DNA from 3 places in the Streptomyces sp. NPDC107528 genome. Region 2 is predicted to be linked to each of the others. Evidence: predicted binding sites of a transcription regulator. Region 2 holds the regulator's gene; each other region holds the start of a gene.
The links. Region 2 encodes HrcA, which represses chaperone genes, less so after heat shock. Its sites were predicted from a motif close to TTNGCACTCNGNNNNNCNGAGTGCNAA; they were not measured.
Positions count from the first base shown of each region.

Region 1 (9,938 bases), on a different contig from region 2:
GGCGGCGCCCGACCTCTGTCTGCTCTGCGAGACCCGCCGCCGCGCGGCCCGCCGCTCCGAGTACAACGGCACCGGCCCTGCGGCCCCCCGCTCCCCCGACACCGCCCCGTCCCGTTACGGCGTCCGCGGCGAACGCCCGCAGCCCCAGCAGCGCTGGCTGCCGGAGCTGTGGAACGGGCAGGAGTGGCAGCTGTGCGGCACGCCGCGTCGCGACCGCCGGGAGGCCGAGCTGTACATCACCGCCCAGCGTCGCGGGCCGCGCCCCGCCATGGCCTACCGGCTCGTGCACGAGTTCACCGACTACGAGGTGCTGCGCGTGTGGGGCACGCCGGTGAAGGTCGACATCGAGCCGCTGGGCAACCTGTAGCCGACAGCCACTACTTGGCCGTCACTCCCGTCGGCGCTGCCGCCTTCGCCACGGGCTTTTGGACGGCAGCCGGCCGCGCCTTCGGAATGAACGACGCCACCACGAACGCCAGCAACGCCGCGCCGGCGCCCACTGCCAGGACGACCTTGAAGCCGCTCTCGGACGGGAGGGCGTAACCGCCGAGGTCCGTCGTCATCTGGGCGAGGATCACGCCCGCGACGGCGCTCGCCGTGGACGTACCGAGGGAACGCATCAGCGTGTTGAGGCTGTTCGCGGCGGCCGTCTCCGACGCGGGCACGGCGCTCATGATGAGGGCGGGCATCGAGCCGTAGCCGAAGCCGACGCCGGCGCCGATGATGCAGGCCACCAGGACGAAGTGCCAGACCTCGGACATCAGGACGATGTTGAGGCCGTAGCCCACGGCCACGATCAGAACGCCGATCATCAGCGTGACCTTGGGGCCCTTGGCCCGCGAGATGGCCGCCGACACCGGGGCCGTCGCCATCATGACCAGGCCCGACGGAGCCATGCACAGGCCCGCGACCAGCATCGACTTGCCGAGGCCGTAGCCGGTCTGCGCGGGGAGCTGGAGGAGCTGCGGGATGACGAGGCTCATCGCGAACATCGCGAAGCCCACGGCGATCGAGGCCAGGTTGGTGACCAGCACCTGACGCCGGGCGGTCGTCCGCAGATCCACCAGCGGCTGCTCGGTACGCAGCTCCCACCAGCCCCAGGCCACCAGGACGACGACGGCCGCCACGAAAAGACCAAGCGTCGTACCGCTGGCCCAGCCCCAGTCGGCGCCCTTGGAGATGCCGAGGAGCAGGCAGATCAGTCCGGCCGCCATGCCTATGCCGCCCACCAGGTCGAAGCGCCCGCCGGTGCGCACCTTCGACTCGGGCACGAACAGCACCACGCACACCAGCGCCACGACACCCATGCCGGCCGACGTCCAGAACAACATGTGCCAGTCGAAGTTGTCCGCGATGAGCGCGGCGGCGGGCAGCCCGAGCGCGCCGCCGATGCCGAGGGAGGCGCTCATCAGGGCGGTCGCGGAGCCGAGGCGCTCGGCGGGGAGTTCGTCGCGCATGATGCTGATGCCGAGCGGGATCACCCCGGAGGCCAGGCCCTGGAGCACCCGTCCGACGATCATCGGGACCAGCGCGTCGCTCAGGGCACAGACCACGGAACCGGTCACCAGCAGTACGACGCTGACCAGCAGCATCCGCCTCTTGCCGTACATGTCGCCGAGCCGCCCCATCACCGGCGTGGCGACGGCGGCGGCGAGCAGGGTCGCCGTGACCGCCCAGGCGGTGTCCGACGCCGGGGCGTCGAGCAGCCGGGGCAGCTCGGGGACGATCGGGATGACCAGGGTCTGCATCAGCGAGACGACGATCCCGGCGAAGGCCAGCACCGCCACCACGGCGTTCGACCTCGGCGGGGCGCCGCCCCCGGCCTCGGCGGCAGGGGCAGGGGGGTGGGACATGGCGGGGCCTCCGTCGGCGTACGAACGTGAAGGTACGTAATTGACCAAGGCAACCTTAAGTCAGTTGATTGACTTACTCAAGGGACGTAGGTCACGCCCCGGAACGCCGAGATCGCCTCGGATCACCCAGGTCAGGCGGGCACCCGGCTCAGGCCCCCCGCTCCACGAACGCCCGCGTCCGCTCCTCGTCCCACTCGTACACCGTCTCGTGCGCCCGGGGATCGCGTGCGTGGAAGGTGTGGAACAGTGGCCCGTCCGCCCCGCCCAGCTCCACCAGCGAGGCCGAGGCCCCGCGCACCACCCGTTCCGTGCCGGGCGCCGCCGTGAGGTCGATGCGGTTCACGACACCGGGGGTGACCCAGACCGGCACCGCGGCCAGGAAGCCGAGGAGCTGGAGGTGGTAGTGCCCGGTCAGGACGACCTGTACGTCACTGCCCCGGATCGCCGTCGCGAGCTCGGCCGGGTCGCGCAGGCCGAAGTGCGGCTGGGTCGCCGAGATGTCGAGGGCGATCGGCGGGTGGTGGAGGGCGAGAACGGTGCCCTGCTCGGCCGGGGTGCTCAACACCGCCTTCAGCCAGTCGAGTTGAGCCGCGCTCAGTCGGCCGTACACCTTCCCCGGCACCAGCGAGTCCAGCGTGACGAACCGCCGGCCTGCGACGGTGCTCACGGCCGCCCGCTCCCCCGCCTCGGACTCCAGAACCGCTTCCGGTTCCGGGTGGCCACTGCCCAACACCTTCCCGAAGGCGCCGCGCTCGTCATGGTTGCCGGTGGTGTAGAACACGGGCGCGCCCAGGCCGCGGGCGAACTCGCCCACGAGCTCCTGCACGGCCGTATACGCCTCCACCGCACCGTCGTCCGCGATGTCCCCCGTGACGACGATCGCGTCGACGTCCCGCACACGCCTCAGCTCGGCGAGCATCAGGCGGAGCGAGTCGGTGGCATTCACGCCGTATGCGTTGGGGGCGTCGGTCCGCTCGATGTGGGTGTCGGAGAGATGAAGAATCCTCATCTCTCCGACAGTAGCGGCTGGTTGGGCCTCAGCTCAGGGTCTTCAGCGACGCCGCGTCGTACGGCGCGAGCTCCTCGAACCGGCCGCCCAGCACCTTCGCCGCCCACTCGGGGTCCTGGAGCAGCGCCCGGCCGACGGCGACGAAGTCGAACTCCTCCGCCTCCAGACGGTCCAGCAGGTCGTCGATGCCCTTGACCCCGGAGCCCTGGCCGGCGAACGCGCCCAGGAACTCGCCGTCCAGGCCGACCGAACCGACGCTGATGGTGGGCCTGCCGGTCAGCTTCTTCGTCCAGCCGGCGAGGTTGAGGTCGGAGCCGTCGAACTCCGGGACCCAGTAGCGGCGGGTGGAGGCGTGGAAGGCGTCGACGCCGGCCGCGGCGAGCGGGGCGAGGATGGCCTCCAGCTCCTCGGGGGTCTCGGCGAGCCGGGCGTCGTAGGCCTCCTGCTTCCACTGCGAGTAGCGGAAGATGACCGGGAAGTCCGCGGTGACCTTCTCGCGTACGGCGGCCACGATCTCCGCGGCGAACTTCGTACGGGCGACCGGGTCACCGCCGTACGCGTCGGTGCGGCGGTTGGTGCCGCCCCACAGGAACTGGTCGACGAGGTAGCCGTGGGCGCCGTGGATCTCCACGCCGTCGAAGCCGATGCGCTCGGCGTCCGCGGCGGCCTGGGCGAACGCGCCGATGACGTCGTCGAGGTCGCCCTGGGTCATCGCCTTTCCGGTGGGCTCATCGGCGCCGATGCGCAGGCCCGAGGGGCCGACGGCGGGGGCCTCGGCGTAGGGCGGCTGGCCCTGCTCACGCACCATGCCGATGTGCCACAGCTGCGGCACGATCGTGCCGCCCGCCGCGTGCACGGCATCGGCGACCTTCGCCCACCCCGCCAGCTGCTCCTCACCGTGGAACCGCGGCACCTTGTGGCTCTGCCCGGCCGAGTCGTGCCCGACGTACGTGCCCTCGGTGACGATCAGACCGACGCCGGCGGCGGCGCGGCGCGCGTAGTACGACACGACGTCCTCACCGGGCACGCCGCCCGGGGAGAACATCCGCGTCATCGGCGCCATCGCGATGCGGTTGGGGACGGTCAGACCGTTGATCACGGTCGGCCGGGACAGGATCTGGGCCGCACGGGAGGCGGTGGGCTGGGTGACGGTCACGTGGGGAGCTCCTCGATAGGCATTGACCAGCGGGTATGTGCACGCGCATTGTTGCACCTCCTTAAGCAACTGCTCATCAGAGGTTGCCTATTCCGCACCCCGCCCCCTCCGGCAGTGACCCCGGCCACATACAGCGCGGCACGGCCGGGCTCGGCTGCGTGCAGGGAGGGGGCTGTCACAAACGGGGACGCGGTTTGGTCCTTCCTGCGGACACTCCCTGTTTGGAGGAATTCATGAGCGCTGAGCACGCACACCTGCCCCCGGGCGTCGAGGTGATCAACACCCTGCCGGAGGCGGCGGCCCGGATTCCGGCGGGCGCCGAGGCCAGGACCATCCGGGTCACCCTTGCGCCGGGCGACCCGGGTGCGCCGCCGCACCGGCACCCGGGGCCGCTCTTCGGCTATGTGACCCAGGGCGAGATCCTCTTCGAGCTGGAGGGGCAGCCGCCCCGGGTGCTCAAGGCCGGTGACGCCCTCTTCGAGCCCGGGGGTGACGTGATCCACTACCAGGGCGCCAACAACCTTCCGGACGCTCAGTCGCAGCTGGTGGTGACCATGTTCGCGCCGCCTGGCTCCCCGGTTCTGACCGTGGTCGGCACGGCGGAACTCGCCGAACGCCGACACCTCCGGGCCGACCGGCCAGGATGACCATCGCCGGGTGAGCAAACGCCCGAGGGCGGCACCCCCTGTCGTAACAGGGAGTGCCGCCCTCTATGGACGGACCGGGTCCGAGCCTTCTTGCGAAGAGGCTCAGAAGTCCATGTCACCGCCCGGCATGCCGCCACCGGCAGGCGCAGCGGCCTTCTCCGGCTTGTCGGCGATGACGGCCTCGGTGGTGAGGAACAGCGCGGCGATCGACGCGGCGTTCTGCAGCGCGGAACGCGTCACCTTCGCCGGGTCGATGATGCCCTCGGCGATCATGTCGACGTACTCGCCGGTCGCGGCGTTCAGACCGTGGCCGACCTGAAGGTTGCGCACCTTCTCGACGACGACGCCACCCTCGAGACCACCGTTGACGGCGATCTGCTTCAGGGGGGCCTCGAGCGCGAGCTTCACGGCGTTGGCGCCGGTCGCCTCGTCACCCTCGAGCTCCAGCTTCTCGAACACCTGGGAGGCCTGCAGCAGGGCCACGCCACCACCGGCGACGATGCCCTCCTCGACGGCCGCCTTGGCGTTGCGCACGGCGTCCTCGATGCGGTGCTTGCGCTCCTTGAGCTCCACCTCGGTGGCGGCACCGGCCTTGATGACCGCGACACCGCCGGCGAGCTTCGCCAGGCGCTCCTGCAGCTTCTCGCGGTCGTAGTCCGAGTCGCTGTTCTCGATCTCGGCGCGGATCTGGTTGACCCGGCCCGCGACCTGCTCGGAGGAGCCGGCACCGTCGACGATGGTGGTCTCGTCCTTGGTGATGACGACCTTGCGGGCCTTGCCCAGGAGGTCCAGGGAGGTGTTCTCGAGCTTGAGACCGACCTCCTCGGAGATGACCTCGCCACCGGTGAGGATGGCGATGTCGTTCAGCATCGCCTTGCGGCGGTCACCGAAGCCCGGGGCCTTGACGGCGACGGACTTGAAGGTGCCGCGGATCTTGTTGACGACCAGGGTCGACAGGGCCTCGCCCTCGACGTCCTCGGCGATGATCAGCAGCGGCTTGCCCGACTGCATGACCTTCTCCAGGAGCGGGAGCAGGTCCTTGACGGAGCCGATCTTGGAGTTGGCGATCAGGATGTACGGGTCGTCGAGCGACGCCTCCATCCGCTCCATGTCGGTGGCGAAGTACGCCGAGATGTAGCCCTTGTCGAAGCGCATACCCTCGGTGAGCTCCAGCTCCAGACCGAAGGTCTGGGACTCCTCGACGGTGATGACGCCTTCCTTGCCGACCTTGTCCATGGCCTCGGCGATGAGCTCGCCGATCTGGGTGTCGGCGGCGGAGATGGAGGCCGTGGAGGCGATCTGCTCCTTGGTCTCGACATCCTTCGCCTGCTCCAGCAGGGCGGCGGAGACGGCCTCGACGGCACGCTCGATGCCGCGCTTGAGGGCCATCGGGTTGGCGCCGGCGGCTACGTTGCGAAGGCCTTCCTTGACGAGGGCCTGGGCGAGAACGGTCGCCGTGGTCGTACCGTCACCGGCGACGTCGTCCGTCTTCTTGGCGACTTCCTTGACCAGCTCGGCGCCGATCTTCTCGTACGGGTCCTCGAGCTCGATCTCCTTGGCGATGGAGACACCATCGTTGGTGATCGTGGGGGCGCCCCACTTCTTCTCGAGGACGACGTTGCGACCCTTGGGGCCGAGCGTCACCTTGACGGCGTCCGCGAGCTGGTTCATGCCGCGCTCGAGGCCGCGCCGCGCCTCCTCGTCGAACGCGATGATCTTGGCCATGTGAAGTGGTCCCTCCAGGACTGGGGGTGATTCCTTCGGACCGCGCCCGCGCCCGCGACGGACGGCTCACATGCCTCGTGGTTCCTTGCCCCACCCGGCTTGCGGGCCTCACCGACCCGGTCCTTCTTTGTCACTCTCACCTTCAGAGTGCTAACGCCAATGATTAGCACTCGGGGTAGGCGAGTGCAAGCGCCTCTCGGGTATCGGGCGGCACGCTCTGCGGTGCGCGAACAGGGACGGGCGCGGCCGGGGGCCGGAGCCGGCAGGCTCGGGACAGGACCCGGACGGACCCCGGACATGGCGAAGGGCCCGCACCTCGGGAGGTGCGAGCCCTTCGAAGAAGAACGTCGCTGCTGTTAGTCGACGCGTGCTTCAGCCGGTGGCCAGACGGACCATGTCCGCCTGCGGCCCCTTCTGGCCCTGCGAGATCTCGAAATCGACCCGCTGGCCTTCCTCCAGGGTGCGGTAACCGTCCATCTGGATCGCGCTGTAGTGGACGAAAACATCCGCACCACCGTCGACCGCGATGAAGCCGTACCCCTTCTCCGCGTTGAACCACTTGACGGTGCCCTGAGCCATGCCTAACTCCCCTATTACTGGCCCTTGCACAGATCCACACTTCGCGGATCCGGGTCAGACCTCACCCCCCATCGGTCGGGGGCGTGCGCCGGAACGCGTCGACCGCGGCTGAATGTATCTGCCCAACTGCCGTCTGCAACAGGTCAATCGGACGAGAATTCCGGGCACGACCGGTCGGGAATGTGGGGACAATTCCGCTGACTTCAGGTCAAGTCGGACCCGGCATAGGGAACAAAAGCCGCAAAAAACCCGCACACTTTGGCTACTTCTTGTCGGGCTTGCGGCAGAAATCAAGGGCAGCCGACCAGTGGAACGGCGGCACGTTCCCCAACTGTACCTCGCTCAACCACACAGAATTGCCCCCTCCGCTTCTCTCACGGAGGGGGCAATTCGATGAACTCTCGGTTACCGGGGTTACCGATGGTAATGATCGGTCATTCGGTCAGCCTGTCAGCCACCCGCGACGGCCGGAATGATGGAGACGCCGGCACCGTCGGGAGTCGCGGTCTCCAGCCCCTGCTCGAAACGGACGTCGTCGTCATTGACGTACACGTTGACGAACCGACGCAGCTTGCCCTGGTCGTCGAGAACTCGGGCGGCGATCCCGGTGTGGTTCTTCTCCAGGTCGGCGATGACCTCGCCGAGGTTGGCACCTTCGGCGGCGACCTCGGCCTGGCCACCCGTGTAGGTGCGCAGAATGGTGGGGATGCGGACGTTGACGCTCACGTAATGACCTCCGGTCAGGTGAATGGGCTAAGGGGCGGGGCTGGGCTGAGCTATGCGAGGCCGGCCTCGTGGAACGAATCCAGGTTGGGACGAATCGTCGCAGTCAGCCCGGTACCGGCCACCGCATCCAACGTCTTCAGCCCGTCGCCGGTGTTGAGCACCACAGTCGTGAGGCTCGGATCCAGCACACCGCTCTCGATCAGCTTCTTCGTGACACCCACGGTCACTCCGCCGGCGGTCTCCGCGAAGATGCCCTCGGTCCGGGCGAGGACCTTGATCGCGTCGACGACCTGCTCGTCGGTCACGTCCTCCACGAAACCACCCGTGCGGCGGGCGATGTCCAGGACGTACGGACCGTCGGCCGGGTTGCCGATCGCCAGCGACTTGGCGATGGTGTTCGGCTTCTGCGGCCGGACCACGTCGTGGCCCGCCTTGAACGCCGTCGACACCGGCGAGCAACCCTCGGCCTGCGCGCCGAAGATCTTGTACGGCTTGTCCTCGACGAGCCCGAGCTTGATCAGCTCCTGCAGGCCCTTGTCGATCTTCGTGAGCTGCGAGCCGGAGGCGATCGGCACGACCAGCTGGTCCGGCAGCTGCCAGCCGAGCTGCTCGCAGATCTCGTACGCCAGGGTCTTGGAACCCTCGGCGTAGTACGGCCGCAGGTTGACGTTGACGAAGCCCCAGCCCTCGCCGGCGGGGTCACCGATCAGCTCGGAGCAGAAACGGTTCACGTCGTCGTAGTTGCCCTCGATGCCGACGAGCTCGCCGCCGTAGACCGCGGCCATGACGACCTTGCCCTGCTCCAGGTCGTGCGGGATGAACACGCAGGACCTGAAGCCCGCGCGGGCGGCGGCGGCACCCACCGCACCGGCGAGGTTGCCGGTGGAGGAGCAGGAGAGGGTGGTGAAGTTGAAGGCGCGCGCGGCCTCGATGGCCTGGGCGACGACGCGGTCCTTGAAGGAGTGCGTCGGGTTGCCGGAGTCGTCCTTGACGAACAGCTTGCCGGCGTCGACGCCGAGCTCGTTCGCGAGGTTGTCGGCCTGGACGAGCTTGGTCCAGCCGGGATTGATGTTCGGCTTGGTGGCCACGTCCGCGGGGACGGGCAGCAGGGGGGCGTAACGCCAGATGTTCGCGGGGCCCGCTTCGATGCGCTTGCGGAGCTCCTCGGTGTCGTAGGCCGAGAAGTCGTACGCGATCTCCAGCGGGCCGAAACACTCCTCGCACGCGAAGACCGGTCCGAGGGGTACCCGGTGACCGCACTCGCGGCAGGACAGCGCCGCGGCGGGACCAAGGTCTACGGTGGAGTCGGTGGTGCTTGCAACAGTCTGCACAGCCATGTGAGGCGAGGCCCTTTCTCCTCATCTTCCTCACGACGCATCTCGCCGTGAGACGGATTTGGCACCTTCCCTAGCCGGGAGCCTCGCGGGGACGATCGACAGTGATCGCCACGAGACCGGCTGGAGGGTTGCCGGGGCTTCATCGGGCCGTTTCCCTCTGCCCCTCTGGATGAGCTGTATTCGGTTGTCAACTATGGGCGACCTCGGACATGCGATGGTCACCCGCGTTGTTCAAGACTGTAACCGAAGGCCAGGACAGTTGAGATAGTCGTCCGAACCGCGAGATGGATCACACGATTACCTGCTGTGATCACGACAGTGAGGAGTCGCCGACTGTGCTGGAAGAAGTCGAGCGCTGGCTGAGCACCCGCTCCTGGTCCGCGACCGATCGCCCGCTCCACCACATACTCGCCGCCAAACAGCGTTCGGGCCAGTCGGTCTCCGTCGTGCTGCCCGCGCTGAACGAGGAGGAGACGGTCGGCGACATCGTCGCGATCATCCGTCACGACCTCATGCAACAGGTCCCGCTGGTCGACGAGATCGTCGTCGTCGACTCCGGGTCCACGGACCGCACCTCCGAGGTGGCCGCCGCGGCGGGCGCCACCGTGGTGCACCGGGACGCGATACTCCCGCGCATCCCGGCCGTGCCCGGCAAGGGCGAGGTCCTGTGGCGCTCGCTCCTCGTCACGACCGGGGACATCGTCTGCTTCATCGACGCGGACCTGAAGGAGTTCTCCTCCGACTTCGTCTCCGGGATCGTCGGCCCGCTGCTCACCGACCCCGGGGTCGACCTGGTCAAGGGCATGTACGACCGTCCCCTCGGCGGGGCGGCCGGACAGGGCGGCCGGGTGACCGAGCTGATGGCGCGCCCGCTGCTGAACATGCACTGGCCGCAGCTGGCCGGTT
Region 1 covers NZ_JBVKAV010000017.1:158,745-168,682, reverse strand. The annotation lists gene ACZ7L5_RS41540 (hypothetical protein) at 1-367, shown strand, start outside; gene ACZ7L5_RS41535 (MFS transporter) at 378-1,853, opposite strand; gene ACZ7L5_RS41530 (metallophosphoesterase family protein) at 2,002-2,862, opposite strand; gene ACZ7L5_RS41525 (NADH:flavin oxidoreductase) at 2,891-4,018, opposite strand; gene ACZ7L5_RS41520 (cupin domain-containing protein) at 4,252-4,665, shown strand; gene groL (chaperonin GroEL) at 4,768-6,390, opposite strand; gene ACZ7L5_RS41510 (cold-shock protein) at 6,763-6,969, opposite strand; gene ACZ7L5_RS41505 (MoaD/ThiS family protein) at 7,420-7,695, opposite strand; gene thrC (threonine synthase) at 7,746-9,032, opposite strand; SAM riboswitch class I at 9,051-9,208, opposite strand; gene ACZ7L5_RS41495 (glucosyl-3-phosphoglycerate synthase) at 9,368-9,938, shown strand, end outside.
Region 1: the regulator HrcA is predicted to act here: its motif matches at 6,554-6,580, upstream of groL (chaperonin GroEL).

Region 2 (9,938 bases):
GCCGAGAGCCGCTCGTCGAGCCTCCCGTGCCGGACCAACTCCCGCTTGACCCGCTGCACTTCACGGTTGAAGTGCGTGCTCCGGTCCATGATCTGGTTGAAGACCGCCGTCAGCTCGGCCACCACTCCGTCACCGGTCTCCGGGAGCCTCCGGAAGTCGCCGTCCCGCGCCGCGGTCATCGCGGCGAGCAGGGGGCGCAGTTCCGATGCTCGAATTTGACCGTCTTTCTGTCCGTCTTCGAGCACACGCGTAGCACGGTTCTCACTCATGGCGGCCCACTTCGGTAACTCGGTGCTTATGGGCGTGGCCAGTCTGTCACTCTGTCGGCGTCGACTGAGGCGTATTCGTCCGAACCGTTCGGGGAGCTGTAGATGGGGGCCATTCCGGCGCAACGGGAGACCGTTTCCCGTGCCTCTGATGCGCCTGCGCAGGGGGGCGTGGGCGCCGAAACCCGCGCCGTCCTCCCCGGCAGTCCGATCTCCCCGGGTTCCGCCCGCACCCTCGTGCGCAACGCCCTCACGGAATGGGCCGCCTCCGGGCTCCCCGGCACCGAGCACCTCAGCGCCCGCCTCGTCGACGACGCCGTCGTGGCCGTCAGCGAGCTGGTCACCAACGCCGTCGTGCACGCCGGCACCGACCTGGAGCTCACCTGCCGCCTGGAGGACACCGGCGCCCTTCTCGTCGAGGTCCTGGACCACCACCCCTCGCGCGCCCCGCGCGACGGTGAGGTCGAGGCGCCGTACGAGACACCGGAGTACGGCCGCGGCCTGCGGCTGGTGTCGCGGCTCGCCGAGTCCTGGGGCGTCACCTATCGCGCCGGCGCCAAGACCGTGTGGGCGCGGCTGCCCGCCGAGGACCCCGTGGCGGCCAAGGACGACATCGAGGCGTACGCCGAGGAGCGCGCGCTTGAGCGCGGGCTGCGCGTGGCCGAGATCCTCGCTCCCGAGCCCCAGCGCGCCGAGCGGGAGCGGGACTGGCTCAACCGCGGTGCCCTGTCCTTCCTCGCCGAGGCCTCCGACCTGCTCGCCGGGCAGCTCGACGAGAACCTGGTCGCCGCGCTCGCAGGCCAGCTGATCGTGCCGCGGCTGGCGGACTGGTGTGCGGTGTGGCTGGAGGACGAGGTCGCCGGGCGCTGGGGATACCCACGATCGGGCGAAGCCGGCGCCGGGGCGGGCTGGGCGGCGGAGGGCGCCGCCGGGACCGGGCCGCGGCTGGCCCGCGTCTGGCACGGCTCCGAGAACCTCATCGAGGAGCTCCGCCAGGCCCTGGAGAAGGAGCCGCCGCTTCCGGCCGACGACCACCGCACCGGCCCGGTCGCCTACCCCTGGCCCGGTGAGGCGCTCGGCGCACGCGGGGTGCGCGGCACGGCGCTCGCGTACCGCCTGATCGCCGGGGGCCGCCCGCTGGGCACGCTGGTCATCGGGCGGGCCGACCTCGTGCGCTTCCCCGACGAGGTCACCGGGCTCGTCGAGGACCTCGCCCGCCGGGTGGCCCTCGCCATCGGCGCGGCCCGCCAGTACGCCCGGCAGGCCACCATCAGCAGGGTTCTGCAACGCGGACTGCTGCCCGGCGCCGTCGCTGAGATTCCCGGCGTGGCCAGCGCGCTGGTGTACGAGCCGTGCGACAAGGGCGGCCCGAGCGGCGACTTCTACGACCTCTTCCCGGCCGGCGACGGCCGCTGGTGCTTCGCCATCGGGGACGTCCAGGGCAAGGGCCCCGAGGCGGCCGTGGTTATCGGCATCGCACGCCCGTGGCTGCGGCTCCTCGCGCGGGAGGGCTACCGGGTCGCCGACGTCCTCGACCGCCTCAACCAGCTCCTCCTCGACGACGCCACGGAGGCCGCCGACGCCGCCGCGCGCGCCCTCGTCGGCCCGGTCCCGCCGGCGCCCGGCGACGGCCCGCAGACCCGCTTCCTGTCCCTCCTCTACGGCGAACTCACCCCCTTCGACGGCGGCATCCGCTGCACCCTCGCCTCCGCCGGACACCCGCTGCCGCTGCTGCTGGGCGCGGGCGGCGAGGTCCACACCGCCGCGCACCCGCAGACCCTCCTCGGGGTCGTCGAGGACGCCACGTACACCAGCGAGACCTTCGAGCTGCGCTCCGGCGACACCCTGCTGTGCGTGACCGACGGGGTGACGGAGCGGCGCAGCGGCGCCCGCCAGTTCGACGACGGCGACGGCCTCGCGACCGCGCTCGCGGGGTGCGCGGGGCTGAACGCCGAGCTGATCGCGGAGCGGATCCGCAGGCTCGTGCACGAGTTCAGCGGCCGTCCGCCGGAGGACGATCTGGCGTTGCTGGTGCTCCAGGCCGAGTAGCGGTTGTCTCGGTTCCGGCGGGCACGCGCGCGTGCTGGACAATGGAACCCATGCCTTCCGCACTCCCCGACGGCGAGCCCGTCCCCGACGACGGCTCGCTCCCCGCGTCCGCCCTCGCCGGGTCCGCCGACCGCCCCCTCGGCTTCTACCTGCACGTCCCGTACTGCGCGACCCGCTGCGGCTACTGCGACTTCAACACCTACACGGCGACCGAGCTGCGCGGGACGGGGGGAGTGCTGGCGTCCCGCGACAACTACGCCGAGACCCTCGTCGACGAGATCCGCCTCGCCCGCAAGGTCCTCGGCGACGACCCGCGCGAGGTCCGCACGGTCTTCGTCGGCGGCGGAACGCCCACGCTGCTGGCCGCCGACGATCTCGTACGGATGCTGGGGGCGATCCGCGACGAGTTCGGGCTGGCACCGGACGCGGAGATCACGACGGAGGCGAACCCGGAGTCGGTGGACCCGGCGTATCTGACCATCCTGCGCGAGGGCGGCTTCAACCGGCTGTCCTTCGGCATGCAGAGCGCGAAGCAGCACGTGCTGAAGGTCCTGGACCGCACGCACACGCCGGGCCGTCCCGAGGCGTGCGTGGCGGAGGCCCGCGCGGCGGGCTTCGAGCACGTCAACCTGGACCTGATCTACGGCACACCGGGCGAGTCGGACGACGACTGGCGGGCCTCGCTGGAGGCGGCGATCGGCGCCGGCCCGGACCATGTGTCCGCCTACGCCCTGATCGTCGAGGAGGGCACCCAGCTGGCCCGCCGCATCCGCCGGGGCGAGGTCCCGATGACGGACGACGACGTCCACGCGGACCGGTACCTGATCGCGGAGTCGGTGCTGTCGGAGGCGGGCTTCGACTGGTACGAGGTCTCCAACTGGGCGACCTCCCAGGCGGGCCGCTGCCTGCACAACGAGCTGTACTGGCGGGGCGCCGACTGGTGGGGCGCGGGCCCGGGCGCCCACTCGCACGTGGGCGGCGTGCGCTGGTGGAACGTGAAGCATCCGGGCGCGTACGCGGCGGCCCTGGCGGCGGGGCGGTCACCGGGGGCCGGGCGGGAGCTGCTGTCGGAGGAGGACCGGCGTGTCGAGCGGATCCTGCTGGAGCTGCGGCTTCGGGAGGGGGTGCCGCTGGGGTTGCTGCGGGACCAGGGGCTCGCTGCCTCGCGCCGAGCCCTCGCAGAGGGGCTCCTGCAGAGCGGTCCGTACGAGGAGGGGCGTGCGGTGCTGACGCTTCGGGGGCGGTTGCTGGCGGATGCCGTGGTCAGGGATCTGGTGGACTGATCACTCGGGCGAGTGAATCGGTGCGGAACGTCGGTTCGGTCCCTAACCTGAATTCCTAGGCTGCCGCCAAAAGGACGCGGCGGATGGGAGGCCATGGAGATGACCGCTGTGGACGAGCGTGGAATGGCCAATTACCTCGACAAGTTCGAGCCTCCCGAGGGCGTCAAGGCTGAGCTCCTCCGGGGGGTAATCGTGATGATGGCCAGCCCAGATCTGGTGCACAACCTGATCGTGATGCACACACTGCGGCAGATTCCCATGGACCGCTGGTATCCCATCCAGACCCAGGATGTCGACATCATCGGCGAGGCGAGCGTGCCCATCCCGGATCTGGTCGTGGCGGCTCCGGACGTACTGCCTGCCTCGGGGCATCTGCTGCCGTCCCAGCTGGTCACCATGGTTGTCGAGGTCGTCTCCAAGTCCAGCGTTCATCAGGACTACGTGGTCAAGAGGTCGATCTACGCGGCGGGCAAGGTGCCTGCGTATCTCATTCTCGATCCGATCATGGCGCAGTGCGTCCTACTGACGAGGCCTGAGGGCGACGGCGAGGACGCCAACTATCTGACGCAGCAGATCACCAAGTTCGGTGACCTGGTGTCACTGGAGGTTCTGGGCGTCGAACTGGACACCAGCGAGTTCGGAACGTTCCCCAACGTCAGGCCCCACCGCTACCCGTAACGAAGTCGATCAGCTCCTCCACCCGCCCCAGCAACTCCGGCTCCAGGTCCTTGTAGGACCCCACCCGCTTCAGGATCGCCTGCCACACCGCGCCGGTGTTCTCCGACGGCCACCCCAGCGCCCGGCACACCCCCGTCTTCCAGTCCTGCCCGTGCGGGACGCGTGGCCAGGACTCGATGCCCAGGGCCGACGGCTTCACCGCCTCCCAGATGTCGATGTACGGGTGGCCCACGACCAGGGCGTGTTCGCTGGTCACCGCCTCGGCGATGCGCCACTCCTTCGTGCCGGGGACCAGGTGGTCCACCAGGACGCCGAGGCGGGCGTCCGGGCCCGGAGCGAATTCGGTCACGATGGACGGCAGGTCGTCGACGCCCTCCAGGTACTCCACGACCACGCCCTCGATGCGCAGGTCGTCGCCCCAGACCTTCTCGACCAGCTCGGCGTCGTGGCGGCCCTCCACGTAGATACGGCCGGCGCGGGCCACGCGCGCGCGTGCGCCGGGGACGGCGACCGAACCGGACGCCGTACGGCGGGGACGGGCGGGAGCCGAGGACGACGGGCGTACGAGCGTCACCACCTTGCCCTCCAGCAGGAACCCCCGCGGCTCCAGCGGGAACACCCGGTGCTTGCCGAAGCGGTCCTCCAGCGTCACCGTGCCCGCCTCGCAGCGGATCACCGCGCCGCAGAAACCCGTGCCCGGCTCCTCCACGACCAGGCCCGGGTCCGCCGGTACCTCGGGGGCGGGCTTGGGCTTCTTCCAGGGCGGGGTCAGGTCCGGGGAGTACTGGCGCATTCGGATGACGATAGGAGAAGCCCTGCGGGTACGTCTCGCGGATCAGGGCGACACGCCGAAGCGGGCCGCCAAGGCGTCCCGCTGCTGTCGTACGAACTCCGCATCCACCACCGCTCCGTGACCGGGCACGTACAGCGCGTCCTCGCCGCCCAGGTCCAGCAGGCGGTCCAGGGCGGCCGGCCACCGCGACGGTACGGCGTCGGGGCCCGCCTGGGGTTCGCCGGACTCCTCCACCAGATCGCCGCAGAAGACGACCTCCCGGTCGCCCGAGGCCCCGCCCGGCACGAGCACGGCCAGATCGTGGGCGGTGTGGGCCGGGCCCACGTTCGCCAGCAGGACCTGCCGGCCGCCGTCCAGGTCGAGGGTCCACTCGCCGCTCACCTGGTGGCGGGGACGGACCAGGGCGTCGATCGCCTCGTCCGCCGCGTCCGGGTCCAGGCCGTTGCCGACGGCGTCCGAGCGCAGTTCCGCACGCGCGTGTGCGGACACCGTGTCCATGCCCACCGGGCCGTACACCTCCGCCCCGGCGAACGCCGCAGCCCCGAAGACATGATCGAAGTGCGGATGCGTCAGCGCGAGATGAGTCACACGGTGACCCGCGAGCCACTGCGCCTGCGTCCGCAACCGCGCGCCCTCCCCGAGGCTTGACCCGGCGTCGATCACGAGCGCCGTTTCCCGGCCCACGACCAGCCCCACGGTGCAGTCCCAGCCCGGAAGCCGGCATCTGCCCACCCCGGCCGCCAGCCGTTCCCACCCGAGCTCTTCCCAAGTCACCGTCATACGGCGACGCTAACCAAGACAGCACCGTCGGGCATGGTGGTGCCGGACCGGCCTTGCCCGGGGCGTACCCCACCGCCGTACACTGGCCGGGGACGGTTGGCACTCACCAGCGCAGAGTGCCAGGCGAGATGTCAAGGGGACGACTTCTGGAGGTGTGCGCGGTTGCTGAGTGAACGCAGGCTTCAGGTGTTGCGCGCCATCGTCCAGGACTATGTCGGGACCGAGGAGCCGGTCGGATCGAAGGCGCTGACCGAGCGGCACAACCTCGGGGTCTCCCCGGCGACCGTCCGCAATGACATGGCCGCCCTGGAGGACGAGGGATTCATCGCCCAGCCGCATACCAGCGCGGGGCGCATCCCGACCGACAAGGGCTACCGGCTGTTCGTCGACAAGCTCGCCGGCGTCAAGCCGATGACCCCGCCGGAGCGGCGCGCCATCCAGAACTTCCTCGACGGCGCCGTCGACCTCGACGACGTCGTGGCGCGCACCGTACGGCTGCTCGCGCAGCTCACACGGCAGGTCGCCGTCGTGCAGTACCCGTCGCTGACCCGGTCCACCGTCCGGCATGTCGAGCTGCTCTCGCTCGCGCCCGCGCGCGTGATGCTCGTGCTGATCACGGACACCGGTCGGGTCGAGCAGCGGATGATCGACTGTCCCGCGCCCTTCGGTGAGGCCTCGCTCGCGGATCTGCGCGCGCGGCTGAACAGCCGGGTCGCGGGGCGGCGCTTCACCGATGTGCCAAGGCTCGTCGAGGACCTCGCAGAGGCCTTCGACATAGAGGACCGCGGCACCGTCTCGGCCGTGCTCTCCACCCTGCTGGAGACACTCGTCGAGGAGAACGAAGAGCGGCTGATGATCGGCGGCACCGCCAATCTCACCCGCTTCGGACATGACTTCCCCCTCACCATCCGGCCCGTCCTGGAGGCCCTGGAGGAGCATGTCGTGCTCCTCAAGCTCCTTGGCGAGGCAGGGGATTCGGGCATGACCGTACGCATCGGTCACGAGAACGCCTACGAGGGACTCAACTCAACGTCTGTCGTGTCGGTCGGCTACGGTTCGGGCGGTGAGGCAGTAGCCAAGCTCGGCGTGGTCGGACCGACCCGCATGGATTACCCGGGAACGATGGGAGCGGTACGCGCAGTGGCACGGTACGTCGGACAGATCCTGGCGGAGTCGTAAGTGGCCACGGACTACTACGCCGTTCTCGGCGTGCGCCGCGACGCGTCGCAGGAAGAGATCAAGAAGGCCTTCCGGCGGCTCGCGCGCGAGCTGCACCCGGACGTCAACCCGGATCCGAAGACCCAGGAGCGGTTCAAGGAGATCAACGCCGCTTACGAGGTGCTGTCGGACCCGCAGAAGAAGCAGGTCTACGACCTCGGCGGCGACCCGCTGTCCCAGGCGGGCGGCGCGGGCGCGGGCGGCTTCGGTGCGGGTGGCTTCGGCAACTTCTCGGACATCATGGACGCCTTCTTCGGTACGGCGTCCCAGCGCGGCCCGCGCTCGCGCACCCGTCGGGGCCAGGACGCGATGATCCGGCTGGAGGTCGAGCTCGACGAGGCGGCCTTCGGTACGACGAAGGACATCCAGGTCGACACGGCCGTCGTCTGCAACACCTGCAACGGTGAGGGGGCTGCCCCCGGCACCTCCGCCCAGACGTGTGACATGTGCCGCGGTCGCGGTGAGGTCTCGCAGGTGACGCGGTCCTTCCTGGGCCAGGTCATGACGTCGCGGCCCTGCCCGCAGTGCCAGGGATTCGGCACGGTGGTTCCCACGCCGTGTCCCGAGTGCGCGGGCGACGGACGCGTGCGGTCCCGTCGGACGCTCACGGTCAAGATCCCGGCCGGTGTCGACAACGGCACCCGGATCCAGCTCGCCGGCGAGGGCGAGGTCGGGCCCGGTGGCGGTCCCGCCGGTGACCTGTACGTCGAGATCCACGAGCTGCCGCACTCGACCTTCCAGCGGCGGGGCGACGACCTGCACTGCACGGTGACGATCCCGATGACCGCGGCGTCCCTCGGCACGAAGGTGCCGCTGGAGACGCTAGACGGCCTGGAGGAGGTCGACATCCGGCCCGGCACCCAGTCCGGTCAGTCGATTCCGTTGCACGGACGCGGTGTGACGCATCTGCGGGGCGGCGGGCGCGGCGACCTCATCGTGCACGTCGAGGTCACCACGCCGACCAAGCTGGACCCCGAGCAGGAGCGGCTGCTGCGCGAGCTGGCCAAGCTGCGCGGCGAGGAGCGGCCGACGGGGCAGTTCCAGCCGGGGCAGCAGGGGTTGTTCTCGCGGTTGAAGGACGCGTTCAACGGGCGTTGACGTGAGCTGTGAGGTGGTGCTGGGGGTCCGGGGGTCGGCCCCCGGGCGGGCACAGTCAGCCGGGGCAGCAGGGGTTGTTGTCGCGGTTGAAGGACGCGTTCAACGGGCGTTGACGTGAGCTGTGAGGTGGTGCTGGGGGTCCGGGGGTCGGCCCCCGGGCAAGCACAGTCAGCCGGGGCAGCAGGGGTTGTTCTCGCGGTTGAAGGACGCGTTCAACGGGCGCTGAGTCCGGCGGGCCAGTCCCCGTACATTGCACGGCACAGGGCCGATTCGGACTTGTTCGGAGGACGTGACAACATGCCGTCATGTCCTCCGCGCTGACCGGTCTCTTCCCCCATCCGATCGTGCAGGCCCCCATGGCGGGCGGCGTCTCCGTGCCGCAGCTCGCCGCTGCCGTGTCCGAGGCAGGTGGGCTGGGGTTCCTCGCCGCCGGGTACAAGACCGCCGACGGGATGTACCAGGAGATCAAGCAGCTGCGGAGTCTGACGGGCCGGCCCTTCGGGGTCAACCTGTTCATGCCGCAGCCCGAGTATGCCGACGCCGCGGCCGTGGACGTCTACGCGCATCAGCTCGCCGGTGAGGCCGCCTGGTACGAGACCGAGCTGGGGGACCCGGACAGCGGGCGGGACGACGGGTACGACGCCAAGCTGGCCGTGCTGCTCGACAACCCGGTGCCGGTCGTCTCGTTCCACTTCGGGGTGCCGAAGCCGGATGTGCTGGAGTCCCTGCGCCGCGCCGGCACCTTCACCCTCGTCACCGTGACCGCACCGGACGAGGCCCTCGCCGTACAGCAGGCCGGTGCCGATGCCGTGATCGTGCAGGGAGTGGAGGCCGGCGGGCATCAGGGGACGCATCGGGACAACCCGGAGACGGATCGGTCGGGCATCGGACTGCTCGCCCTCATCGCGCAGGTCCGGGAGACCGTGAGCCTGCCCATCGTCGCCGCCGGCGGCATCATGCGCGGCAGCCAGATCGCCGCCGTCCTCGCGGCCGGGGCCGCTGCCGCCCAGCTCGGCACCGCCTTCCTCGCCACCCAGGAGTCCGGCGCCAACGCCCTGCACAAGCAGGCGCTGACCAACCCCCTGTTCGCACGGACCGAGTTGACGCGCGCGTTCTCCGGCCGGCCCGCCCGCGGCCTGGTCAACCGCTTCATGCGCGAGCACGGGCCGTACGCCCCCGCCGCCTACCCCGAGGTCCACCACCTGACCTCACCCCTGCGTAAGAAGGCCGCAGCGTCCGGTGACGCGCAGGGCATGGCCCTGTGGGCCGGGCAGGGGCACCGCATGGCACGCGACCTGCCGGCCGGGCAGCTGGTGGAGGTACTGGCCGCCGAGCTGGCCGCCGCGGCGACAGCGTTGTCGGCGGCGCGCGAGGGGGGTGCGGTCGGATGACGGCGCCGGTGTTCGTCGTCGAGTCGCTGGAGCGGGGCCACCTCGCCGGCGGCGAGTACGTTCTCGACGGCCCCGAGGGACGGCACGCTGTCTCCGTGAAGCGGCTGCGGGCCGGCGAGGAGGTCGTCCTCACCGACGGGCTCGGGCGCTGGGTCGAGGGCGTCGTCAAGGCTGCCGAGGGCAAGGACCGGCTGGTCGTGGGCGTGGGTGCGGTGGCCGAGGAGCCGGCGCAGCAGCCTCGTATCACCGTCGTCCAGGCCCTCCCCAAGGGCGACCGCGGTGAACTGGCCGTCGAGACCATGACCGAGACCGGCGTCGACGCGATCGTGCCGTGGGCGGCTGCCCGGTGCATCACCCAGTGGAAGGGCGAGCGGGGGGCGAA
Region 2 covers NZ_JBVKAV010000002.1:42,102-52,039, forward strand. The annotation lists partial or broken gene ACZ7L5_RS05245 (HAMP domain-containing protein) at 1-269, opposite strand, end outside; gene ACZ7L5_RS05250 (SpoIIE family protein phosphatase) at 372-2,315, shown strand; gene hemW (radical SAM family heme chaperone HemW) at 2,366-3,598, shown strand; gene ACZ7L5_RS05260 (Uma2 family endonuclease) at 3,698-4,276, shown strand; gene ACZ7L5_RS05265 (DUF3097 domain-containing protein) at 4,254-5,069, opposite strand; gene ACZ7L5_RS05270 (MBL fold metallo-hydrolase) at 5,112-5,849, opposite strand; gene hrcA (heat-inducible transcriptional repressor HrcA) at 6,012-7,028, shown strand; gene dnaJ (molecular chaperone DnaJ) at 7,029-8,165, shown strand; gene ACZ7L5_RS05285 (nitronate monooxygenase) at 8,471-9,556, shown strand; gene ACZ7L5_RS05290 (16S rRNA (uracil(1498)-N(3))-methyltransferase) at 9,553-9,938, shown strand, end outside.

Region 3 (9,938 bases), on a different contig from region 2:
GTCGGACCCCAACCGGGTGGTGGCTCAGGAGCCGGCGGCGGGGGAGCTGTGGGAGTCGTTGCGGTGACGAGAAAAATCTTCGAAGAAATCCGGGGAGCGTGTCGATCCCGGGGTCTCCCGTTCGACGCAGGGGTGAGAGGCCGGGAACAGCCCGGTCGCCGAAGCACCGAACCGAACCCCCCGAGGAGCCACCATGCCGCGCTACCTGTCGCTCGTCCGGATCGACGAGTCCACCGCCCCCGCCGAGGGCCCGAGCCCCGAGATGATGCAGCGCATGGGGGAGCTGCTGGAGGAGATCACCAAGGCCGGCGTCATGCTCGACACCGCCGGTCTCACCCCGGCGGCGCAGGGCACCCGCGTGCACTGGGACGGCGCGAACGTATCCGTCACCGACGGGCCCTTCACCGAGTCCAAGGAGGTCATCGGCGGCTACGCGATCACACAGTGCAAGGACAAGGCCGAGGCGCTGGAGTGGGCCTCGCGGTTCGTGAAGGTCCACGGCGAGGGCTGGCAGGTCACCTGCGAGGTGCGGGAGATCGCCGAGGGCTGATCGGCCTTCCTTGGATACCCGGCCGTACGGGTGTTGCATGGTGGGCTGTGACCCCGCAGCCCACCGCAGACCCGCACGGCACCATCGAGACCGTCTTCCGCATCGAGTCTCCTCGCGTGATCGCCGCCGTCGCCCGGATGGTCCGCGACGTCGGGATCGCCGAGGAACTCGCGCAGGACGCCCTGGTCGCCGCGCTGGAGCAGTGGCCCCGCGACGGCGTCCCCGACAACCCCGGCGCCTGGCTCATGGCCGCTGCCAGGCACCGCGCGGTGGACCTGATCCGCCGCCGCGAGAACTACGCCCGCAAGCTCGCGGAGATCGGCCGCGACCTGGAGACGACGGCACCGCCCGAGGAGCCGTCCGCCCTCCATGACCCCGACGACATCGACGACGACCTGCTGCGGCTGGTTTTCACCACCTGCCACCCGGTGCTGTCGCCGGAGGCTCGCATCGCCCTCACCCTGCGTCTCCTCGGCGGCCTGACGACGCCGGAGATCGCCCGGGCGTTCCTGGTCCCGGAGGCCACGGTCGCCCAGCGGATCGTGCGGGCCAAGCGCACCCTGGCGACCCGGAACGTCGCCTTCGAGGTGCCGTACGGCCCCGACCGCGCGGCGCGCCTCGGCTCGGTCCTGGACGTCATCTACCTGATCTTCAACGAGGGCTACGCCGCCACGGCCGGCGACGACTGGCTGCGTCCGGCGCTGTGCGAGGACGCGCTGCGGCTGGCCCGCGTGCTGTCGGGGCTGATGCCGAAGGAGCCCGAGGTGCACGGCCTGACCTCGCTCCTGGAGTTCCAGGCGTCCCGCGCGGCGGCCCGCACCGGCCCGTCCGGCGAGCCGATCCTCCTCAAGGAGCAGAACCGCAGCCGCTGGAACCGCATGCTCATCGCCCGCGGCATCGCCGCGCTGGACCGCGCGGGCGCCACCGCCACGGGAGCGCCGGGTCCTTACGCCCTCCAGGCCGCGATCGCCGCCTGCCACGCGCACGCGTACACCTACGAGGAGACCGACTGGCAGACCATCGCCACCCTGTACGCCCTGCTGTCCGCCGCTCCCCGTCCCCCGTGGTCGAGTTGAACCGCGCGGTCGCCGTGTCGATGGCGCAGGGGCCGGAGCCCGCTCTGGAGATCGTCGACGCGATCGCCGCCGAACCGGCGCTGCGGGACTACCACTTGCTGCCGAGCGTGCGCGGCGATCTGCTGCTGAGACTCGGCCGTACGGACGAGGCGCGGGCGGAGTTCGGGCGGGCGGCGCGGCTGACGCGCAACGAGCGGGAGCGGGCGATGCTGCTGAAGCGGGCGGCTGCCGACGGGGCCTGACTACGCGGGCCGCCCGACCAGCATCGTCGGCGCCCCCGCCACCCGGGTCAGGAACACGGTCGCCGCGTTCGGCCCCTGAGGCTTGACCTTCTTGCGCAGTTCCTCCGGCTCGACGGCCGACCCGCGCTTCTTCACGGTCAGGATGCCGACCTCGCGCTCCCGCAGCAGAGCCTTCAACTTCTTGACGTTGAAGGGGAGTTGGTCGGTGATCTCGTACGCCGTGGCGTACGGCGTCGGCCGCAGCTCGTCCGCCGTGACGTACGCGATGGTCGCGTCGATCAGTCCGCCGTCCAGCTGCTGGGCGACCTCGGCGACCAGGTGGGCGCGGATGGCGGCGCCGTCCGGCTCGTACAAGTACCGCCCCACCGGCCGGACTCCGGGGTCGGGGAGGCGTCGGGAGAGCAGCGAGCGCGGCCCGGGCAGCAGGGTGGCCCGCACGGCCCCGGGCTCGGTCCCGAACCACAGCACGGCTTCCTTCACGTCGCCGCCGTCCGAGATCCACTCCGCCTCGGCCTCCGCCGGGATCGCCTCGTGCGGGATTCCGGGCGCGATCTTCAGCGCGGCTCGGGGCGCCTTGCGGGCGGTCTCGGCGGCCCAGGACAGCGGTGGCGAGTACGCCTCGGGGTCAAAGATCCTCCCGCGGCCGCCCCGGCGGGCGGGGTCGACGAACACGGCGTCGTAGCCGGCGACGTCCACCTCGGTGACATCCGCCTCGCGGACCTCGACCAGGCCGGTGAGGCCGAGGGCCTCCGCATTCTCGCGCGCCACGGCCGCCGTCACCGGATCGCGGTCCACCGCGAGCACCCGTATCCCGGCCCGCGCCAACGCGATCGCGTCGCCCCCGATCCCGCAGCACAGGTCGGCGACCGAGCCCACCCCCAGCTCCTTCATCCGGTCGGCCCGGTACGCCGCGACACTCGCCCGCGTCGACTGCTCGACGCCGTTCGGCGTGAAGAACATCCGCCCCGCGTCCGCCGCCCCGAACTTCGCCACCGCCCGCTGCCGCAGCCGGGCCTGTCCGAGCGCCGCCGACACCAGCTCGGCGGGGTGCTCGCGGCGCAGCCGGGTGGCGACGGCGAGTTCGTCGGCGGGGTCGGTGTCGCGTACGGCGTCGAGGAGGGCGCGGCCCTCGGGGGTGAGGAGGGAGAAGAAGGCGGCGAGGTCGTTCACCGGGTCATTGTCCGCCGGCGGGCGCACCGGCCGCTCACTGTGGGCCAGTCGGTGGATGGTCCGTCTCCCGGCGGCGGTGTCGGCCCGGCTTCGGGCCGGGCGCCTGCGAAGATCCCGCACCATGCGACTAGTAGTACAAAATGACAAAAGTAGCCCCAATGGGGCAGCTGTGGGGTGGCGTGGCCGGGCAGCGGGAGGTTCACGGGTCCGCGGCGCAGTCGCCGTGCTCGCCGTCGCCGCCATCGCCGCGGGCTGTGCACCCGCGGGCGCAGGCGCATCCGGGCCCGCACATCCCACCCCGAGCCGGCAGCCCCTCAAGGCGCCGCCCCCGGCCACCACCGCGGGCCCGCCCGCCGGGAACGCCCCCGACTCGCACGCCAAGAAGTTCAAGTCGGCGCAGTCCGCGCTCGCCGCCCGAGCCGCCGCCGCGAAACGCTGGGGCCTGTCGAGAATCCCGCTCACGCCCCCGCCCCCACCCGCCACGAAACCGAGGATCGCCACCCGCGAGGGCTTCGAAGTCGACGGACACGAGGAGCTCGGTCTCCCGCCGGTCTTCACGACCGTCCCCACCAAGCAGCGGGTCGTCTTCCTCACCATCGACGACGGCGCCGAGAAGGACCCCGTCTTCCTGCGGATGATGGACGACCTGCAGGTGCCGTACACCGCCTTCCTCAGCGACTACGTGATCAAGGACGACTACGGCTACTTCAAGCGGATGCAGCGCAGTGGCGTCACCCTGAACAACCACACCCTCCACCACCCCTACCTCCCCGCCCTCTCCTACCGCCGTCAGCAGTACGAGATCTGCGGCATGCAGGAGGTCATCGAGGAGCGCTTCGGCAAGCCCGCGCTGCTCTTCCGCCCGCCCTTCGGGAACTACGACAGGGACAGCCTGCGCGCCGCGAAGTCGTGCGGCATCAAGTACGTCCCGCTGTGGAACGAGGAGGTCTTCGTCGACCACTGGGAGTACCGCGAGTGGGACCAGAAGATCCGATCGGGTGACATCGTCCTCACTCACTTCCGGGGCCGCGAGGACTGGAAGGGCACAATGCCCGACATGATCCGCCGGTTCCTGAACAAGGTGACGGCCGAGGGCTACGCGGTGGCCAGGCTGGAGGACTACCTGTGAGGCGGGCGCCCGGGCCGCGGGCCGTGGCGGTCGCGGTCCTGGCTTCCGTCATGCTCGCCGGCTGTGCGCCGTCGGCCGGTCCGGCCGGCCCCGGCGGCGGTAAGCCGGGCGACAGGGCGGCCCACAGCTCACGGCCGACGGACGGCCCGACGCAGACGGCACAGCCGTACCGGCGCTGGGGCCTGACCGCCCCACTCGCCTCGCCACCGCCCCCGCCCGACCGTCGGCTGCGGCTCGGACCGCCCGGCGGCCACCCCCTGCCCGTCGTGCACCGCGCGCCCACCCGCGACAAGGTCGTCTTCCTCACCTACGACGACGGCGCCGAGAAGGACCCGCGCTTCGTCGACATGGTCCGTGAACTACGGCTGCCCGTCAGCATGTTCCTCACGGACAGTGTGGTCGGCCCGGGCTACGGCCACTTCGCGCGCCTGCGCTCGGTGGGCGCGTCGATCCAGAACCACACCCTCGACCACGCCGCCCTGAGCGGCCTGCCGTATGCCGGCCAGCGTGCCGAGATCTGCGGCCAGCAGAACAAGCTCCGCGCCCGCTTCGGCATCCGCCCCCGCCTCTTCCGCCCGCCCTACGGCACGTACGACACCACCACACTCCGTGCCGCGGCCCACTGCGGGGTGACGGCGGTCGTGCTGTGGCGGGCGGCGATGGAGGGCGACGGCGAACTGACGTACGCGCACGGCCCCCGCCGCCTGCGCGCCGGGGACATCGTGTCGGTCCCCTCGGGCGAGCCGGCGGGGCTGACGCTGAGAGAGCGGACGACGAGGCTGCTCCGGGAGATCCAGGGGCGAGGGCTGACGGTGGGCCGGTTGGAGGACTACATCTGAGGGCCCGGCGTCCGAGGGATCCTTTCGGCGCCGGGCCAGGCACTCAGCCCCAGGCGGCCATGGCAACACCGCTCACCGCCGGCGCCCGTCACCCGAACGCGGCTCAGCCGGGGCAGCGAATTAGCAGTCCGCTTGACCGAGTGCTAATCGCGGTCATAGTCTCGGGTCTGGCACTCCCCACTGGAGAGTGCCAACTACGCGACGGGCAGGTCCGGCACCCGCGACGACGGATCCACCTGGTCGCCACCTCAGACAGTTAACCCCGTGAGATCTCCGAAGGGGGAGGTCGGATCGTGACGACCACCAGCTCCAAGGTTGCCATCAAGCCGCTCGAGGACCGCATTGTGGTCCAGCCGCTCGACGCCGAGCAGACCACCGCCTCTGGCCTGGTCATCCCGGACACCGCCAAGGAGAAGCCCCAGGAGGGCGTCGTCCTGGCCGTGGGCCCGGGCCGCTTCGAGAACGGCGAGCGCCTGCCGCTCGACGTCAAGACCGGCGACATCGTGCTGTACAGCAAGTACGGCGGCACCGAGGTGAAGTACAACGGCGAGGAGTACCTCGTCCTCTCGGCTCGCGACGTGCTCGCGATCATCGAGAAGTAATTCACTTCAAGCACTTTTGCTTGTGAGCTGCGCCCCGGGCCCCCGCGACCTTATGAAGCCGGGCGTCCGGGGCGCAGTTCGTTTCACCCACGTTTTCCGAGAGGGCTGAACCGCTCCCATGGCGAAGATCCTGAAGTTCGACGAGGACGCCCGTCGCGCCCTCGAGCGCGGCGTCAACAAGCTGGCCGACACCGTCAAGGTGACCATCGGCCCCAAGGGCCGCAACGTCGTCATCGACAAGAAGTTCGGCGCGCCCACCATCACCAACGACGGCGTGACCATCGCCCGTGAGGTCGAGGTCGAGGACCCGTACGAGAACCTCGGTGCCCAGCTGGTGAAGGAGGTGGCGACCAAGACCAACGACATCGCGGGTGACGGTACGACCACCGCCACCGTGCTCGCCCAGGCGCTCGTGCGCGAGGGCCTGAAGAACGTCGCCGCGGGTGCTTCCCCGGCGCTGCTGAAGAAGGGCATCGACGCGGCCGTGGCCGCGGTCTCCGAGGAGCTCCTCGCGACCGCCCGCCCGATCGACGAGAAGTCCGACATCGCCGCCGTCGCCGGTCTGTCCGCCCAGGACACGCAGGTCGGCGAGCTCATCGCCGAGGCGATGGACAAGGTCGGCAAGGACGGTGTCATCACCGTCGAGGAGTCCAACACCTTCGGTCTGGAGCTGGACTTCACCGAGGGCATGGCCTTCGACAAGGGTTACCTGTCGCCGTACTTCGTGACGGACCAGGAGCGCATGGAGGCCGTCCTCGAGGACCCGTACATCCTCATCAACCAGGGCAAGATCTCCTCCATCGCGGACCTGCTGCCGCTGCTGGAGAAGGTCATCCAGGCCGGTGCCTCCAAGCCGCTGCTGATCATCGCCGAGGACGTCGACGGCGAGGCCCTGTCGACCCTGGTCGTCAACAAGATCCGCGGCACCTTCAACGCGGTCGCGGTCAAGGCCCCCGGCTTCGGTGACCGCCGCAAGGCGATGCTGCAGGACCTGGCGGTCCTCACCGGTGCCACGGTCATCTCCGAGGAGGTCGGCCTCAAGCTCGACCAGGTCGGCCTGGAGGTGCTCGGTTCCGCTCGCCGGATCACCGTCACGAAGGACGACACCACGGTCGTCGACGGCGCCGGCAAGTCCGAGGACGTCACGGGCCGCGTCGCCCAGATCAAGGCCGAGATCGAGAACACCGACTCCGACTGGGACCGCGAGAAGCTCCAGGAGCGCCTCGCGAAGCTGGCCGGCGGCGTGTGCGTGATCAAGGTCGGCGCCGCCACCGAGGTGGAGCTGAAGGAGAAGAAGCACCGTCTGGAGGACGCCATCTCCGCGACCCGCGCCGCGGTCGAGGAGGGCATCGTCTCCGGTGGTGGCTCCGCTCTGGTCCACGCCGTGAAGGTCCTCGACGGCAACCTCGACAAGACCGGCGACGAGGCCACCGGTGTCGCGGTCGTCCGCAAGGCCGCCGTCGAGCCGCTGCGCTGGATCGCCGAGAACGCCGGCCTCGAGGGCTACGTCATCACCTCCAAGGTCGCCGAGCTCGACAAGGGCCAGGGCTTCAACGCCGCGACCGGCGAGTACGGCGACCTGGTCAAGGCCGGCGTCATCGACCCGGTCAAGGTCACCCGCTCCGCCCTGGAGAACGCCGCCTCCATCGCCTCCCTGCTTCTCACGACCGAGACCCTGGTCGTCGAGAAGAAGGAAGAGGAGGAGCCGGCGGCCGGTGGTCACGGCCACGGGCACTCCCACTGAGCCCAGCAGCTCACGCGCGCTGAGCCCAGCGGCTCATGCGCACGCAGAAGGCCCCGGTCCCGCACTCTCGTGCGGGACCGGGGCCTTCCCCTTCGCGGGCTTCACTCGCCGAGTACCCCCAGTTGCTCCAGCAGACCCGCCCGGTCGTAGAGCCAGCGGGTCTCGCAGATCCTGCCGCCCCGGAACCGCTGCCAGGCCATGCCCTGCATCGTCACGTCCTGGCCGGTCGCCGGAATCCCCAGGAACTCGCCCTTGTGCCGCGCGGCCCACGTCCACCGGGTGCACACCTGGTCGTCCTGGGCCAGCTGGTCGTCGATCCGGAAGGTGAAGTCGAAGGCGGCGTACCAGCCCGCGTACACCTCGCGCATGCCGTCGACGCCCTGCACGGGCTGCGCATGCGACGGATCGTGATCCACGTAGTCGTCCGTGAGGTGCTCGCCGATCTGCTCCGGCGCCATCCTGCCCATGGCCTCGAAGAAGGTCCGCGCGGCCACGACGTTCAGCTGCTCGTCGCGCACCACGTCCAGATCGGTGAAGGTGGGCGCCTGGTCACAGAGCGCCACCATCTCCTGGAAGATCCGGTCGGTCTCGGGCAGATTCGAGTTCCGCATCGCCTCGTCGTACGACGGGAACTCCACAATCTCGATGAAGTGCGACGCGTCGGACCGGTCCTTCCCGATGATGTCGTGCGTCGCCGTCCGCTTCCCCTTGGTCTGCTCGACCCACCTGTCCATCAGCCGGTTCATCTCGTCGAAACGGCTGGTCCTACAGTCGATGAGCTGTACGAAGGTCATGGCGTCGGCCTCCCGGTCATGCTGGGTACGGCTGGACACCACCATTTTCCCACCGCGGCGGCCCAGGCGCCCAGCTCTTCCAACGCGCCTACTGCGGCCCGTACTTCCGCCCCGTCCGCGAGCTGATCCCCCCGAGCACCCCCCGCGGCACCAGCTTCGCCGCGCCCAGCAGAACCTTGTAGCGAGGGTCCGGAATCGACACCGCCTTGCCCTTCGCCAGATCGTGGAGTGCCGCCGCCACCAGCTTGTCCGCGTCGAGCCACATCCAGCCCGGGATGTTGTCCGTCCCCATCCCGGCCCGCTCATGGAACTCGGTCCGCACGAACCCGGGGCACAGCGCCATCAGCCGCACGCCGCTCCCGGCCAGATCCCGTGCCGCTCCCTGCGTGAACTGCACGACCCACGCCTTGGAGGCGCCGTATGTGCCGCGCGGTACGAAGGCCGCCACGGAGGCGACGTTCACGACACCGCCCCGCCCCCGCTCACGCATCGCCTCCGACGCCGCCGACGTCAGGCGCAGTACGGCCTCGCAGTGCACCTTGAGCATCTTCAGCTCGTCGGCCATGGAGACGTCGAGATAGCGGCCCTTGTTGCCGAAGCCGGCGTTGTTGATCAGCAGGTCGACCGGGTTCCTGCGGTCGCCGAGGCGGGCGGCGACCGTCTCGATGCCGGTGTCCTCGGCCAGGTCGGCCGTCAGGACCTCCGCCTCGATGCCGTGCCGGTCGTGCAGTTCGGTCGCCTGCTCCCGCAGCCGCTTGGTGTCCCGGGCCACGAGCACCAGGTTGTGTCCGTCGGCGGCCAGCCGCCGTGCGAAGGCCGCGCCGATGCCCGCGGTCGATCCCGTGATGAGAGCCGTTGTCATGGCGCAAGGTTAATGACCCGGAGTCTGCGCGTCCGCTCCCTGCACAGGGCCTCCCTGTCGGTGAAGCCCCGGCGAACACCCGGCAGGTGAGCCGCGGTCAGACCCCGTGCTGGGACACGTACTTCCGGGCCGTCGCCAACGACTCCGGATGCAGCGCCGCACCGGCCGCCAGCAGCCGCGGCAGCAGCTTCCGCTCCGTCGTGACCGCCCGGAACTGCAGTGCCACCGTCACGTCGTGATCCGGGCGGTGGATGATCTCCATCGCGTCGCCCGCCCTTATCTCACCCGGCTCGATCACCCGCAGATACGCGCCCGGCGCGGCCTTCGCCGTGAACCGCTTCACCCACTGCGTCTCACCCAGATGCCCCTGAAAGGTACGACAGGGAATCCGGCCGCACGTCACCTCCAGCACCACCTCGGGCCCGATCCGCCAGCGCTCGCCGATCAGCGCGCCGGACACGTCCAGGCCGGACGTCGTGAGGTTCTCCCCGAACACGCCGTTCGCCAGCGACCGCCCCAGCTCGCGCTCCCAGTCGTCGAGGTCCTCGCGCGCGACCGCGTACACGGCCTGGTCGTCGCCGCCGTGGTGCCGCTTCTCGCACACGGCGTCCCCGGCCAGCCCGCTCCCCCCGACGCCCTTCGGCCCGGGCGCCGCGACCCGGACCGGCCCCGCCGCCGGCTGTTTGTCGATGCCGGTCACACCGTCGGCGTGATCCGTGTACGGCACCGCCTTCGCACGGCCCAGATTCACAGACAGAAGCTTCATGACGGCACGGTAGGCGACGTAGGCCCAAAGTGTCGACGCACTATTCGGCATCTACTCCAAGGTTCGCTTATGCTCGAATCGTGCTCGAAGCCCGTCACCTCCGCGTCCTGCGCGCCGTCGCCACCACCGGTTCCTTCTCCGCGGCCGGGCGTGAACTGGGCTGC
Region 3 covers NZ_JBVKAV010000015.1:37,224-47,161, forward strand. The annotation lists gene ACZ7L5_RS38550 (LCP family protein) at 1-67, shown strand, start outside; gene ACZ7L5_RS38555 (YciI family protein) at 194-550, shown strand; partial or broken gene ACZ7L5_RS38560 (RNA polymerase sigma factor) at 598-1,868, shown strand; gene ACZ7L5_RS38565 (THUMP-like domain-containing protein) at 1,869-3,038, opposite strand; gene ACZ7L5_RS38570 (polysaccharide deacetylase family protein) at 3,160-4,167, shown strand; gene ACZ7L5_RS38575 (polysaccharide deacetylase family protein) at 4,218-5,006, shown strand; gene groES (co-chaperone GroES) at 5,300-5,608, shown strand; gene groL (chaperonin GroEL) at 5,727-7,352, shown strand; gene ACZ7L5_RS38590 (ester cyclase) at 7,454-8,146, opposite strand; gene ACZ7L5_RS38595 (SDR family NAD(P)-dependent oxidoreductase) at 8,235-9,008, opposite strand; gene ACZ7L5_RS38600 (MOSC domain-containing protein) at 9,106-9,774, opposite strand; gene ACZ7L5_RS38605 (LysR family transcriptional regulator) at 9,855-9,938, shown strand, end outside.
Region 3: the regulator HrcA is predicted to act here: its motif matches at 5,127-5,153, upstream of groES (co-chaperone GroES).